DNA from 2 places in the Streptomyces angustmyceticus genome. Region 1 is predicted to be linked to the other one. Evidence: riboswitches for the same ligand, from Rfam matches in the RefSeq annotation. Region 1 holds a riboswitch; the other holds the start of a gene.
The links. A riboswitch is a leader RNA that binds a small molecule or an ion and turns the genes downstream of it on or off. The one in region 1 is predicted to bind cyclic di-AMP.
Positions count from the first base shown of each region.

Region 2: it holds a riboswitch for cyclic di-AMP, as region 1 does, so the genes downstream of both, K7396_RS19520 (M23 family metallopeptidase) here and K7396_RS09450 (M23 family metallopeptidase) in region 1, are expected to answer to the same signal.

Region 1 is NZ_CP082945.1:2,064,026-2,071,617, reverse strand. It holds gene K7396_RS09460 (M16 family metallopeptidase) at 1-1,267, shown strand, start outside; gene K7396_RS09455 (M16 family metallopeptidase) at 1,306-2,688, shown strand; cyclic di-AMP (ydaO/yuaA leader) riboswitch at 2,899-3,054, shown strand; gene K7396_RS09450 (M23 family metallopeptidase) at 3,067-3,846, shown strand; gene K7396_RS09445 (GntR family transcriptional regulator) at 4,109-4,822, shown strand; gene K7396_RS09440 (HPr family phosphocarrier protein) at 5,098-5,379, opposite strand; gene K7396_RS09435 (bifunctional acetate--CoA ligase family protein/GNAT family N-acetyltransferase) at 5,588-7,592, shown strand, end outside.
Region 2 is NZ_CP082945.1:4,342,366-4,349,957, forward strand. It holds gene K7396_RS19500 (DEAD/DEAH box helicase) at 1-2,045, shown strand, start outside; tRNA gene K7396_RS19505 (tRNA-Lys) at 2,223-2,298, shown strand; gene K7396_RS19510 (PP2C family protein-serine/threonine phosphatase) at 2,582-3,724, shown strand; gene K7396_RS19515 (DUF2332 domain-containing protein) at 3,813-5,045, opposite strand; cyclic di-AMP (ydaO/yuaA leader) riboswitch at 5,338-5,483, shown strand; gene K7396_RS19520 (M23 family metallopeptidase) at 5,495-6,607, shown strand; gene K7396_RS19525 (aldo/keto reductase) at 6,682-7,592, shown strand, end outside.

The sequences.
Region 1 (7,592 bases):
GCGCGTGGTGCTCTCCGAAGACCACCTGACCCCGGTCGCAGCGGTCTGCCTGTGGTACGACGTCGGCTCCCGCCACGAGGTCAAGGGCCGCACGGGCCTGGCTCACCTCTTCGAGCACCTGATGTTCCAGGGGTCCGCGCAGGTGAAGGGCAACGGCCACTTCGAGCTGGTGCAGGGCGCCGGCGGTTCGCTCAACGGCACCACGAGCTTCGAGCGCACCAACTACTTCGAGACCATGCCCGCCCATGAGCTGGAGCTCGCGCTCTGGCTGGAGGCGGACCGGATGGGCTCGCTGCTGACCGCGCTCGACGACGAGTCCATGGAGAACCAGCGCGACGTCGTCAAGAACGAGCGCCGCCAGCGCTACGACAACGTCCCCTACGGCACGGCCTTCGAGAAGCTGACGGCCATGGCGTACCCCGAGGGGCACCCGTACCACCACACGCCCATCGGGTCGATGGCCGACCTGGACGCGGCCTCCCTGGAGGACGCACGGGCGTTCTTCCGGACCTACTACGCGCCCAACAACGCCGTCCTGTCGATCGTCGGCGACATCGATCCCGAGCAGACGCTGGCCTGGGTGGAGAAGTACTTCGGCTCGATCCCCGGGCACGACGGCAAGCAGCCCCCGCGGGACGGCACGCTGCCCGAGGTCATCGGCGGCGAGCTGCGGGAGGTCGTCGAGGAGGACGTGCCCGCACGCGCCCTGATGGCGGCCTACCGCCTGCCGCACGACGGCACCCGGGAGGCGGACGCCGCCGACCTCGCGCTGACCGTCCTGGGAGGCGGCGAGTCCTCCCGCCTGTACAACCGGCTGGTGCGCCGCGACCGCAGCGCCGTGGCGGCCGGCTTCGGTCTGCTGCGGCTGGCCGGTGCGCCCTCGCTGGGCTGGCTGGACGTGAAGACGTCCGGCGGGGTGGAGGTCCCCGGCATCGAGCGCGCGGTCGACGAGGAACTGGCGCGCTTCGCCGCCGAGGGCCCGACCCCGGAGGAGATGGAGCGGGCCCAGGCCCAGCTGGAGCGCGAATGGCTGGACCGGCTGGCCACGGTCAGCGGCCGCGCCGACGAACTGTGCCGTTTCGCCGTCCTGTTCGGCGACCCGCAGCTGGCGCTGTCCGCCGTGCAGCGCGTTCTGGACATCACCCCCGAGGAGGTGCAGGCGGTCGCCAAGGCCCGGCTGCGCCCCGACAACCGCGCGGTGCTGGTCTACGAGCCCACCGAGCCGACCGACGCCGCCGACACCGAGGAAGGGGAGGCGGACCAGTGAGCGACGCCACCACCCACGCCGATTCCCCCGTGAGCAGCATGGACTTTCACCCGCAGCCCCGTGGCGGCGCGCCCAGGCCGTGGGCCTTCCCTGCCCCCGACCGCAGCCACCTGCCCAACGGGCTGACCCTCCTGACCAGCCACCGCCCCGGCCAGCAGGTCGTCGCCGTCGAGATCAACCTCGTCGCGCCGCTGGACGCCGAACCCGAGGGCCTGGACGGCGTCGCCACGATCATGGCGCGCGCCCTGTCCGAGGGCACCGACCAGCACGACGCCGAGGAGTTCGCCGCCGAGCTGGAGCGCTGCGGCGCCACTCTGGACGCGCACGCCGACCACCCCGGCGTACGGGTCTCCCTGGAGGTGCCGGCGTCCCGGCTGCCGCGCGCGCTCGGCCTGCTCGCCGACGCGCTGCGCGCCCCCGCCTTCCCGGAGAGCGAGGTCGAGCGGCTGGTGCGCAACCGTCTCGACGAGATCCCGCACGAGCTCGCCAACCCGGCCCGGCGTGCGGCGATGGCGCTGTCCAAGGAGCTGTTCCCGGCCACGTCCCGTATGTCGCGGCCGCGCCAGGGCACCGAGGAGACCGTCGGACGCATCGACGCCGCGGCCGTCCGCGCCTTCTACGACGCCCATGTGCGGCCCGCGACGGCCACCGCCGTCATCGTCGGTGACTTCACCGGCGTCGACCTGGAGGCCGCGCTCGCCGAGACGCTCGGCGCGTGGAGCGGCTCGACGGCCGAGCCGCTGAAGGCCTCGCCGATCGTCGCCGACGACACCGGCCGCGTGGTGATCGTGGACCGGCCCGGCGCCGTCCAGACGCAGCTGCTCATCGGCCGCATCGGTGCCGACCGGCACGACCGGGTGTGGCCGGCGCAGGTCCTCGGCACCTACTGCCTGGGCGGTACCCTCACCTCCCGTCTGGACCGCGTGCTGCGGGAGGAGAAGGGCTACACCTACGGGGTGCGCGCCTTCGGCCAGGTACTGCGCTCCACCGCTCCCACGTCCCCCGAGGGCGCCACGGGCGCCTCACTGCTCGCCATCAGCGGCTCGGTGGACACCGCCTCCACCGTCCCGGCGCTCGACGACCTGTGGAACGTGCTGCGCACCCTTGCGGCAGAGGGGCTGACGGACGACGAGCGGGATGTCGCCGTGCAGAACCTCGTCGGGGTCGCGCCACTGAAGTACGAGACCGCGGCGGCCGTCGCGGGCACGCTCGCCGACCAGGTGGAGCAGCACCTGCCGGACGACTTCCAGGCGCAGTTGTACGTGCGGCTCGCGGAGACCGGCACGGTCGAGGCGACCGCGGCGGCGGTCAACGCCTTCCCCGTGGACCGGCTGGTGACGGTCCTGGTGGGCGATGCGGCGCAGATCGCCGAGCCCATCAAGGCGCTGGGCATCGGCGAGGTGACGGTCGTCGGCGGCTAGGCCACCGTGTGACGGCAGGTCACATATCGACAAAGCAACTCCCGTGGCGATGGTCCGCCACGGGAGTTGCCGTATGTCCGGTATATCGCTGCCCACACCTCGGTTCTTGTGGGATCCCGCACAAAAAAGCGGATCTGTTTGCCGATTGAAAGTTGCCACGTTTAGCGTCGGTCCGGCTGTTCGTCACAAGTCCGCCACAACCGTGGCACCGGACAGTCATCGCCGAGTCCCCGTACGGTGCGAGCCAGGGGAGCCGGGGACCCAGAGTCCCTTGGGGTGAATCGGACTCCCCTCCGGAGGAGCCCGTAGGAGACCTTCCTGCTCCGAACCCGTCAGCTAACCCGGTAGGCGAGAAGGAGGGAAAGGACAAGCCCGTACATGGCGTTCATCCGTGCCACCGGGAAGCACCGTCGTGCGAGCCGCCCCGCTCGGTCGACCCGCAACATCGCCGGCATAGCCACCCTCGCGGCCGGCGGCGTCGTCGCCTCCGTGGCCTCGCCGGCGCTGGCGGCCACGGACCAGGCGCGCACCCACGACACCGGTCTGCAGCAGGCCGTCGTGCTCGGTGACGAGCTCGCCAACCACGTCGCGGCCCAGGCCGACGCGCAGCAGGCCGAGGCGGAGGCCGCAGCGGCGAAGGCGAAGGCCGAGGCCGTGGCCAAGAAGCAGGCCGAGGAGGCCAAGCGACGCGTCGAGGCCGCCCGCAAGGCCAAGGAGCGCGCCGCCCGGGAGGCGGAGCGCAAGCGCCTCAACACCTTTGTCGCCCCCGTGGCCGACTCCTACGTGTCCACCTCGTACAAGGCCTCCAGCGGCCTGTGGTCCTCGGGCAGCCACACCGGCATCGACTTCCACGCCGCCTCCGGCACCTCCGTCCACGCCGTCGGCACGGGCACCGTCGTCGAGGCCGGCTGGGGCGGCTCCTACGGAAACAACATCGTGATCAAGATGAACGACGGGACGTACACCCAGTACGGTCACCTGTCGTCGCTCGGCGTCTCCGTCGGCCAGCACGTGACCCCGGGCCAGCAGATCGGCCTCTCCGGCGCCACCGGCAACGCCACCGGCCCCCACCTGCACTTCGAGGCCCGCACCGGTGCCGACTACGGCTCGGACATCGACCCCGTCGCCTACCTGCGCTCGCACGGCGTCAACGTCTGACCCGGAGCCCCGTCGGGCACCGCGCCCCGAGGGGCCCGAGCCGCACGAGCGTCCGCCCGAAGCCCCGGCTCCCCGGCCGGGGCTTCGGCGTGCCCGGCACGCGGCGGGTGCGCCCCCGATACGCCGCACGGCCCGCGCCTTCTGGCCAAAAAATATCCATGAATAATCGGAGTCCGTCGGAAAAGCCGTTCCGGTCGAATAGAGTCACGGAAAAGTCGCCGACCGGCGGCGTTTCGAGGGGATTACGGCGGAGGCACGGAAGATGCGAGGCCATATTTCCGCGCATGCGGTGTGCACGGCGATTCGCGACGACATCGTCTCCGGCGCGCTGGCGCCGGGGAGCCGGCTGATCGAAGAGATCCTGGCGGCCCGCTACGGCGTCTCCCGGGTGCCGGTCCGTGAAGCACTGCGCACCCTGCAGTCCGAAGGGTTCGTCACCACCCGCCATCACGCGGGCGCCTGCGTCGCCGAGCCCACCGAGCAGGAGGCCGCCGACCTCCTCGACGTCCGGGCCCTGTTGGAGCCGCTGGGCGCGGCGCGCGCGGCCGCCCGCCGCAGCCCCGCGCACCTCAAGGTGCTCCGTGGCCTGGTGCGGCTCGGCCGCGAGCGGGCCCGGCACGGCAGCCCCGCGGATCTGCGCCAACTGGACGGCTGGTTCCACGAGACGCTGGCCCAGGCGGCCGGCAGCCCCAGCCTGACCGCGTTGCTGACCCAGTTGCGGCGCAAGATCGAGTGGATGTACGCCGTGGAACTGCCCGCCCGTACGGGGGAGTCGTGGGACGAACACGGTGCGGTGCTGGACGCGGTGGCCCGGGGGGACGCGGAACGGGCTCGCGCCCTGATGGCGGCCCATGTCGAGCGCTCGCTCCCGGTGTACCGGCTCCGGCGCCCCGCCGAGACGGAGACGGGGGAGCCGAAGGCGCCCCGGGTGAGGAATCCGAAACCGCCCGTCAACACGGCGCGCGCCCGCTCTTAACAAGACCCACGTATACAAAGAAGTGCAGAATGGCTCAGGGAGAGCGCGATTCGGCGTTCCTGTTTCCGCTGTCCGCCTTCAGGTTTTATTTGTGCTGCCCGAATGCGCAGAAGAGGCGGGGCAGGGGGGTGCGGAATTCCGCGCGCTATTTCCGGCTTCCCTGATTCCGGCCCGCCCGGGAAGGGGATTCCGGTACAGCGAAACGGCCCCGCCGTGGCGACCGGTCACCGGTCGTCACAGCGGGGCCGCCGCGTGGAGCGGGAGTCCTGGCGGACTCAGACGGTCTCGGGGAGCTCCTCGAGACCCTCGGCGACGAGCTTGGCCAGACGGTCGAGCGCCGCCTCGGCACCCTCGGCGTCGGAGGCCAGCACGATCTCCTCGCCGCCCTGGGCGCCCAGACCCAGGACCGCGAGCATGGAGGCCGCGTTGACGGGGTTGCCATCAGCCTTGGCGATCGTCATCGGGACGCCGGAGGCGGTGGCCGCACGGACGAAGATCGACGCGGGGCGGGCGTGCAGGCCCTCGGCCCAACCGACATTGACGCGGCGCTCTGCCATGGTGTTGCCCTTCAAAGTCGTGACTGTTGTCTAGACCAGTCTCTCACGCTGCCGGGCGTGCTGGGCAGCCCTGTGTCCTGGCCTTTTGTGGCCATTGGTCTCCCCAAGGGAGGTGCGGCAGGCCGGTGGACGGCATCCCCAGCCTGCCCCGCACCCCGAGCGTACGCGCGCCGAGCCGGTTGTCGGTGGCCGGTCGTACGCTGTCCGCATGCAGCAACCGCCGGACCACGCGTACCCGACCCACTGGGAAGCCGACGTGGTGCTGCGCGACGGCGGCACGGCGCGGATCCGCCCCATCACCCCCGACGACGCCGAGCGGCTGGTCTCCTTCTACGAGCAGGTCTCGGACGAGTCGAAGTACTACCGCTTCTTCGCGCCGTATCCGCGGCTGTCCGACCGCGATGTGCACCGTTTCACCCACCACGACTACGTCGACCGGGTCGGGCTCGCGGCCACCGTCGGCGGCGAGTTCATCGCCACCGTCCGCTACGACCGGATCAACGACCAGGGGCTGCCCGCCAAGAGCCCCGAGGACGACCAGGCCGAGGTCGCCTTCCTCGTCCAGGACGCCCATCAAGGCAGGGGCGTCGCCTCCGCCCTCCTGGAGCACATCGCGGCCGTCGCCCGTGAGCGCGGCATCCGCCGGTTCGCCGCCGAGGTACTGCCCGCGAACTCCAAGATGATCAAGGTCTTCACGGACGCGGGCTACACCCACCAGCGCACCTTCGAAGACGGTGTGGTGCGCCTGGAGTTCGACCTGGAGCCGACCGAGCAGTCCATGGCCGTGATGCGCGGACGCGAGCAGCGCGCCGAGGCCCGGTCCGTGCAGCGGCTGCTCGCCCCGGGGTCGGTCGCCGTCATCGGCGTCGGCCGCACCCCCGGCGGCGTCGGCCGCACCGCGCTGCGCAGCCTCCTGGACTCCGGCTTCACGGGCCGGGTGCACGCGGTCAACCACGCCTTCCCCGAGGGCATGCGACGGCTGCGGCCCGAAGACGTACCGGCCGTCCGCGCCCTGCGGGAGATCCCCGACCCGGTCGACCTCGCCGTCATCGCCGTCCCCGCGGACCGCGTCCCCGACGTGGTCCGCGACTGCGGCGAACACGGCGTCCAGGGCGTGCTGATCCTGTCCTCCGGCTACGCCGAGGCGGGCCCGGAGGGCCGGGAGCGGCAGCGCGCGCTGCTCCGCCAGGCCCGCTCCTACGGCATGCGGCTCATCGGGCCCAACGCCTTCGGCCTGATCAACACCGCCCCCGACGTCCGGCTGAACGCCTCCCTCGCCCCCCGGATGCCCGGCGCCGGCCGTATCGGCCTGTTCACCCAGTCCGGTGCCATCGGCATCGCCCTGCTCAGCGGGCTGCACGCGCGCGGCCCCGGTGACGGCGGGATCGCCGGTATCTCCGCCTTCGTCTCCGCGGGCAACCGCGCCGACGTCTCCGGCAACGACCTGCTCCAGTACTGGTACGACGACCCGGACACCGACGTCGTGATCCTCTATTTGGAGTCCATCGGCAACCCGCGCAAATTCGCCCGGCTCGCCCGTCGCACCGCTGCCGTCAAGCCGGTCGTCGTCGCCAAGGGGGCCCGGCACAACGGCACCGCGCCGCCCGGCCACGCCGTGCCCACCGTCCGCGTCCCCGACAGCACCGTCGCGGCCCTGATGCGCCAGGCCGGCGTGATCCGCGTCGACACGGTCACGGAGCTGATCGACGCCGGCCTGCTGCTGGCCTCCCAGCCGCTCCCGGCCGGCCCGCGCATCGCCATCCTCGGCAACTCCGAGTCGCTGGCGCTCCTCGCCTACGACGCCTGCCTGACCGAACAGCTGCGCCCGCAGAGCCCCCGGGTGCTGCCCTCCGCGGCCACACCGGACGACTTCGCGGCCGCCCTCGCCGAGGCGCTGTCCGGCGACGGCTGCGACGCCGTGATCGTCACGGCCATCCCCTGGGTGGGGGAGGGGTCCGCCGTCTCACCGGCCGACAGCGAAGGCGTCGCACTCGCCGCCGCCCTGCGCACCGCGGCCGAGGCACATCCGGAGAAGCCGGTGACGGTCGTCCACCTCGCCATGGACGACCTCGCCGAGACCCTCGCGGCGCCGGCACCGGCACCGGCCCGGTCGACGGAGCCCACAGCCGCAGCCCCCGCCCCGGACAGGTCCGACCCGGCCCCCGCGCCCGCGCACCCGGCCCCCGCGCCCGCTCGCCCCGCGCACCGGGCCC
Region 2 (7,592 bases), 2.3 Mb from region 1:
ACACCGTCACCTTCGCCGACCTCGGACTGCCCGAGGGCGTCGTCCGCAAGCTCGCGCAGAACGGTGTCACCACCCCCTTCCCGATCCAGGCCGCGACCATCCCGGACGCGCTGGCCGGCAAGGACATCCTCGGCCGCGGCCGCACCGGCTCCGGCAAGACCCTCTCCTTCGGTCTGCCGACCCTGGCCCGCCTCGCCGACGGCCGCACCGAGAAGAAGAAGCCGCGCGCGGTCATCCTCACCCCGACCCGTGAGCTCGCGATGCAGGTCGCGGACGCCCTCCAGCCCTACGGCGACGTGCTCGGCCTCAAGATGAAGGTCGTCTGCGGCGGTACGTCCATGGGCAACCAGATCTACGCCCTGGAGCGCGGCGTCGACATCCTCGTCGCCACCCCCGGCCGCCTGCGCGACATCATCAACCGCGGCGCCTGCTCCCTGGAGGACGTCCAGGTCGCGGTCCTCGACGAGGCCGACCAGATGTCCGACCTGGGCTTCCTGCCCGAGGTCACCGAGCTGCTCGACCAGGTGCCGTCCGGCGGTCAGCGGATGCTGTTCTCCGCCACGATGGAGAACGAGATCGGCACGCTGGTCAAGCGTTACCTGACCAACCCGGTCAGCCACGAGGTCGACAGCGCCCAGGGCAACGTCACCACCATGACCCACCACGTCCTGGTCGTGAAGCCGAAGGACAAGGCGCCGGTCACCGCCGCCATCGCCGCCCGCAAGGGCCGCACCATCATCTTCGTCCGCACCCAGCTGGGCGCCGACCGCATCGCCGAGCAGCTCGTCGAGTCCGGCGTGAAGGCCGACGCGCTGCACGGCGGCATGACGCAGGGCGCGCGCACCCGGGTGCTCGCGGACTTCAAGGACGGCTACGTCAACGCGCTGGTCGCCACCGACGTCGCCGCCCGCGGCATCCACGTCGACGGCATCGACCTGGTCCTGAACGTCGACCCCGCCGGTGACCACAAGGACTACCTGCACCGCTCGGGCCGCACCGCCCGCGCCGGCCAGTCCGGCACCGTCGTCTCGCTGTCGCTGCCGCACCAGCGCCGGCAGATCTTCCGGCTGATGGAGGACGCGGGCGTGGACGCCTCGCGCCACATCGTCGGCGGCTCCGGTGCCTTCGACGAGGACGTCGCCCGGATCACCGGTGCGCGCTCGCTCACCGAGGTCCAGGCCGACGGCGCCAACAACTCCGCCAAGCAGGCCGAGCGTGAGGTGGCCGAGCTGACCCGCGAGCTGGAGCGTCTGCAGCGCCGCGCCACCGAGCTGCGCGAGGAGGCCGACCGGCTGACCGCCCGCGCCGCCCGTGAGCGCGGCGAGGACCCGGCCGAGGCGCTGGCCGCCGCGGCCGAGACCGCCGAGGCCGAGGCCGCCGCCGAGGCCGCCGCGCCGGCCCAGGCCGCCGACGAGCGCCGCGACGACCGGGGCAACTTCGAGCGCCGCGACCGCCGTGACGACCGTTCCGGTGGCCGGTCGTTCGACCGTGACCGTCGTGACGACCGTGGTGGTCGTTCCTTCGACCGTCGTGACGACCGTTCGGGCGGCGGTTTCAACCGTGACCGCCGCGATGACCGTTCCGGTGGTGGCTTCAACCGCGACCGCCGTGACGACCGTTCCGGTGGCCGGTCGTTCGACCGTGACCGTCGTGACGACCGTGGTGGTCGTTCCTTCGACCGTCGTGACGACCGTTCGGGCGGCGGTTTCAACCGTGACCGCCGTGACGACCGTTCCGGTGGTGGCTTCAACCGCGACCGCCGTGACGACCGCCCCGGTGGTGGCTTCAACCGCGACCGCGGCGACCGTCCGAACCGCCCGTTCAACCGTGACGACCGCTCCGGCGGCCGTTCCTCCGGTGGCTACCGCTCCGGCGGCGGCGACCGCCCGTTCAACCGTGACGACCGCTCCGGCGGCCGTCCCCCGCACGGCGGCCACCGCTCCGGCGGCGACCGTCCGTACGGCCGCCGGGACGACCACCGCGGCGCCACGACCGGCTCCTTCGGCCGCCGTGACGACAAGCCGCGCTGGAAGCGCAACGGCTGATCGCACCCGCTGACCGCGGGGCCCGTACGCACGCAAGTGCCGTACGGGCCCTGCGTGTTGAGGTGTGGAAAGGGTGCCGCGGCCGGCCCGCCGGAGGGCTCCTCGGGGTCCCGCCGGGCAGCTTGATCCTTAATGCCTTCGGGCTGGGGCACTCGCTCGGGCTATGCTGCTCGGTGCGGGCCATTAGCTCAATTGGCAGAGCAGTGGACTTTTAATCCATTGGTTCAGGGTTCGAGCCCCTGATGGCCCACCAGAAGCGGACGGGAGAACCGTCCGGCCCGCACAGCGTCGCCCCGGGGGCCCGGACCGTACACGGTCCGGGCCCCCGGCGTTTCCCGGTGTCCCCGGCCGTCTCCGGGCGGGCGGACGCCAAGTGTCCCCGCCCGGAGCGATCTTGTGGCGCCGGCCGGCCGCGTGACCCGTCCGGCCCCCGGCGATTCGCCGCCCGGCGCCGCAGCGGAAACCCTGGGTACGTCGACGCGGCCGCCACCACGGTGCTCGTACGGACGGGCGGGAGCGGGAAGAGGCCGGTGCGGATGCTCCAGGACGAAGCGCCCCCCAGGGACGACGGGGAGCGGCAGGCGCGCCACGGCGGGACGGTCACGTCCGGCCGCCGGCTGGTGCGCCTGCTGCCCGCCCTCCTGATCGCCGGCGGCCTCGCCTTCGGCATCGCCACGCCGGCCGCCTACACCGCCGCCCCCTTCTTCTGCGCCGCCCCGCTGACCGCCGCGGCGCTCTCCTCCCTGCGCGCCACCGCACTGGCGGCCCTGGCCGCCGTGCTCGGCGAGATCTGGGCCGTCACCTACCGCGGCGCCCTGGAGGGCGGGCGCGCGTCGCTGGCGGAGAGCGCCATGGTCGTGGTGGTCGCCCTGCTGGCCCTCGGCATCAACCGGCTGGTCCGCCGGAGCGACGCCCACCTGGCGTCCGCACGGGACATCTCCGAGGCCGCCCAGCGCGCCGTCCTGCCCTTGCCGCCCCCGCAGCTCGCCGGGCTCGCCGTCGCCGCCCGCTACGTGGGCGCACGGGCCGACGCCCGGATCGGCGGCGACCTCTACGCCGTGCAGGACACCCCGCACGGCGTACGGCTGATCGTCGGCGATGTCCGGGGCAAGGGCCTGGAGGCGGTGGAGGCCGCGGTGGTCGTCGTCGGCGCCTTCCGCGAGGCGGCGGAGCAGGAGACGACGCTGGAGGCGGTGGCGGGGCGGCTGGAGCGGGCGCTGCAACGGGAGGGCGGGCGGCGGGCCGGGCTGGACCAGTTCGAGGGGTTCACCACCGCCGTGCTCGCCGAGATCCCCGCCAACGGGCAGTCCGTGCTGCGGATCCTCAACCGCGGGCACCCCTCCCCGCTGCTGCTCACCCCGGACGGCGGGCTGCGCGAACTGGTGCCCCAGGCGCCGGCGCTGCCCCTGGGGATGGGCGAGGTGGCGAGCTGGCCGGACCGCTCGGACGAGACGTTCTTCCCGGCCGGCGCCCAGCTGCTGTGCTTCACCGACGGCGTGACCGAGGCCAGGGACCTGCGGGGCCGCTTCTACCACCCGCCGAGCAGGCTGCGCGGCCGCCGCTTCCCGGGCCCGGACGCCCTCCTGGACACCCTCGTCGAGGACGTCGCACGGCATACGGGAGGCGCACCGGCCGACGACATGGCGCTGCTGGCGGTGCAGCGGCCCATGGGGGTGTAGGTGGGGCCCATGGGGTGTGGGGTGTAGGGGAGGGGCGGCGGGGCGTCCGAGGTCCGGGAGAGGGCGTGCGGGGGGCGTACGGGCGGTCTCAGGCGTCTGCCGCGCTCTCCGTCCCCGTCCCCGTCCCCGTCCCCGTCCCCGGCTCCGTCCCCGTCCCCGGCTCCGTCCCCGGCTCCGGTGCCGACGCCGGCAGCCGGTGCAGGAGTTCGCCGTGCGGGCCGGTGAGGGCGACCGGGCGCTCGTCGAGGGCGAGGGTCAGCAGCGGGGTGTCCCGGGGGTGCGGTGCGCGAGGGGCCGGGGCGGTGAGCCAGGGCGTGAGGGTGTGGTGCTCCTGGGAGATCCAGTGGCCGCCGCCGGGCCGGCCGCGCAGCAGCGACCGGACGAGATGCGCGAACTCCTCGCGGCGGGCGGGCGACAGGCCGGACAGCACCTCGCTGTGGAAGACGACCAGGGTCGCCCCGGGCGGCGCCTCGGCGGCGAGTGACGGCAGTTCGTGGAGCAGGTCGCCGCGCACCATCCGCGGCCGCGGCACCGGCCGTACCGCCTCGACGGCCGCGGCCAGCCGGGCGGCCCGCGCCCCGTCGCCCGGCCAGACGAGCGCCTGCAGCCAGCGCAGATCGTCGGCGTCGGCGACCGGGTCGAGCGGGTCGAGGTCGATACCGGCCCGCCAGGCGATCCGGGGCAGCCGGCCGGGCACGGGCAGCGCGTCGGCCGCCCCTCCCGTACGGCACTCCAGCACCAGCGGGCTCTCCGGCGGCCCCACCTCGGCCAGGAGGGCGCCGCCTCGGGGAGCGTCCTCCCGGGGGCCGCCCCGGTTCCCGCCGTCCACGTCGCCGTCGTAGCGGTAGCGGTAGCGCTCGGGATACAGGCACAGCCCCGCCGACGCGCCGACCTCCAGCAGGGCCAGCGGCTGCGGCAGGCGGGCGAGCAGCGGCAGCAGGGTCGCGCAGCGGGCCGGCTCGTCGGACCGGGCGGTGCGCTGCATGATCACGGCGCGCACCTCGTCCCAGTGCCGGACCGTCCACTCGCGCCAGCGGCCGTACGCCACGTCGCCGCGCGGCCCCAGCTCGGCGTGCGGGCCGTCGAGGTAGCGGACGGCGGCGAGCAGGAGGTCGGGCTGCTGGCCGGCACCGGCCGGCAGCGACCCCGACAGCAGATCGCAGAGCTCGGGGTCCTGGCCGATCCGGGCGCTCAGCTCCTCGTGCGCCGCGGACCGCCCGCGCGCCCGACGCCAGGAGAACTCCCGGTACCGCTCCGCCACTCCCCAGGTGCCGGCGGCAGCCCTCGCGACGTTCCCGGTGTTCCCGACGTTGACGACCATGATCCGACGTTACTGCTCTCACGTTCCGTAACCGAGGGGCACCCCTCCGCATAACAACTGACGCACAATCAACGCGAGATCGTTTAGCGTCGCGCGGTCGACTCGCCCGGTTTGCCGCCGTCCCGGCCGAAAAAGTCCATGCCACGGCTCGTGCGCGGCCGCTAAGGAATCGTGGGAAGGCTTGGAATTCGGCTGCGATCTCTATTACTGTCCGATAACGCAGCGCGGTCGTCCCAGCCGTCGCCAGAGGCGGCACCGTGCGCCGACGCCGAATCCCGCATGCGCTTTTCACGCACCTCCAGCACCTCGAACTGCACCAGGGAACCGGGGAACCACTTCCTTGGGGTGAATCGGACGCTCTCCGCCAGCGGGCGCCCGTAGGAGACCTTCCTGCTCCGAACCCGTCAGCTAACCCGGTAGGCGAGAAGGAAGGAAAGGAGAGCGCCTCCGTGGCGTCCAACAGTCCTGCCCCCGAGGGTCCGTCCGCCTACGAGCTCGACGACCGGGGTGCCTTCCCCGGCCCCGGCGGGGCGGAGGGCGGCAACGACGGGCCGTGGGAGGAGTGGAATCCCACCGAGGATTCCGTCCGTCCGGTCCGCGGCAAGCACCGGGTGGCCAAGCAGCGCGGCGGCGGACTCAGCCGCGGCGGCACGGTCCTGGGCGTCGGCGTCATCGCCGCGGTCGGGGCCGGCGGCATGGCGTCGGCCGAGGGCCGTCCGCCGGTGCCGATCTCGATGCCCGACGTCGGCGGGATGGCCGACGACCTCGCCGGCACACTGCCGGACGCCGCGTCCCTCCCCGGCGTCGGCGACCTCATATCGGACACGGACTCCGACTCCGCGGCGGCCGGGGACGCCGGCACGGACGCGTCGGCCGCCGGGCCTCTCACCCGGGCCGCCCGCACGGGCTCCGGCGCGGACGCCGGCGAGGCGCTGCGCAGCCGCATCCTCCAGCAGGCCGACGCGCAGAAGGACGCCGCCGACCAGGAGGCCCGCGAGTCCGCCGAACACGCCGCCCTCAAGGCCGCCGAGAAGGACGCCGCCGCCCACCAGAAGTCGGCCGAGAAGGCCGCCGCAGCCAAGAAGGCGGCCGAGATGGAGGCCAAGCGCGAGGCCGAGGAAGCCGCCCGGAAGAAGGCGGAGGCCGCCCGCCTCGCCGAGCTGGCGAAGAACTTCATGGCCCCCGTCTCGTCGTTCACCCTCACCGCGAGCTTCGGCCAGGCCGGCGACCGCTGGGCCGCGGACCACACCGGACAGGACTTCGCCGCACCGACCGGCACTCCCGTCAAGGCCGTGCACTCCGGCACCATCACCCAGGCCGGCTGGGCCGGCTCGTACGGCTACCGCATCGTGCTCACGCTCGACGACGGCACCGAGCTCTGGTTCTGCCACCTGTCCTCGATGGTGAAGACGTCCGGCAAGGTCGGCACGGGCGATGTCATCGGCCGCGTCGGCGCCACCGGCAACGTCACCGGGCCGCACCTCCACCTGGAGGTGCGCCCCGGCGCCGGCGACCCGATCGACCCCATGCCCTGGCTGCGCGACCACGGCATCAACGTGTGAACGCCTGACGGGAGTTGACGCCGGGGGCGAGAGCGGAGGGAATAAATCCGCTGCCCCCGGCGCTGCCGCCACGCATGACCGCGACACACACTCCGCACAGCCGCCGGGCCCTCGGCTCGCTCTCCGTCTCCCCGCTGTCCCTCGGCGGCAACGTCTTCGGCTGGACGGCCGACGAAGCCGAGTCCTTCGCCGTGCTCGACGCCTACACGGCCGGCGGCGGCAACTTCGTCGACACCGCCGACGTCTACTCGGCCTGGGTCCCCGGCAACAAGGGCGGCGAGTCCGAGACGGTCCTCGGCAACTGGATGGCCGCCCGCGGCAATCGCTCCGAGGTCGTCATCGCCACGAAGGTCGGCGCCCACCCGGACCTCAAGGGCCTGTCCGCCGCCACCATCAAGTCCGCGGTCGACCTCTCCCTCGCCCGTCTGCGCACCGACTACATCGACCTCTACTACACCCACTACGACGACGAGTCGGTCGAGGTCGGGGAGTTCCTCACCGCCCTCGACGACCTCGTCCGGGCCGGCAAGGTCCGCGAGATCGCGGCGTCCAACATCTCGGCGAAGCGCCTGGAGGAGTCACTGGACTTCTCCGCCCGCGAGGGCCTGGCCCGCTATGTCGCCCTCCAGCCGCACTACAACCTGGTCTCCCGCGACACCTACGAGGGCGAACTCGCCGACGTCGCCGCCCGCCACGGCGTCGCCGCCGTCCCGTACTACGCCCTCGCCTCCGGCTTCCTGACCGGCAAGTACCGCCCGGACACGCCCACCGACAGCGCCCGCTCCGGCGCGGCCGCCAAGCACCTGGCCACCGACCGCGGCCTCCGCGTCCTGCAGGCCCTCGACACCGTCGCCACCACCCACCAGGTCGAACCCGCCACCGTCGCCCTCGCCTGGCTCGCCGCCCAGCCCACCGTCGCGGCCCCCATCGCCAGCGCCCGCACCGTGGCCCAGCTCCCGGCCCTCCTCGCCATGACCGACCTGAC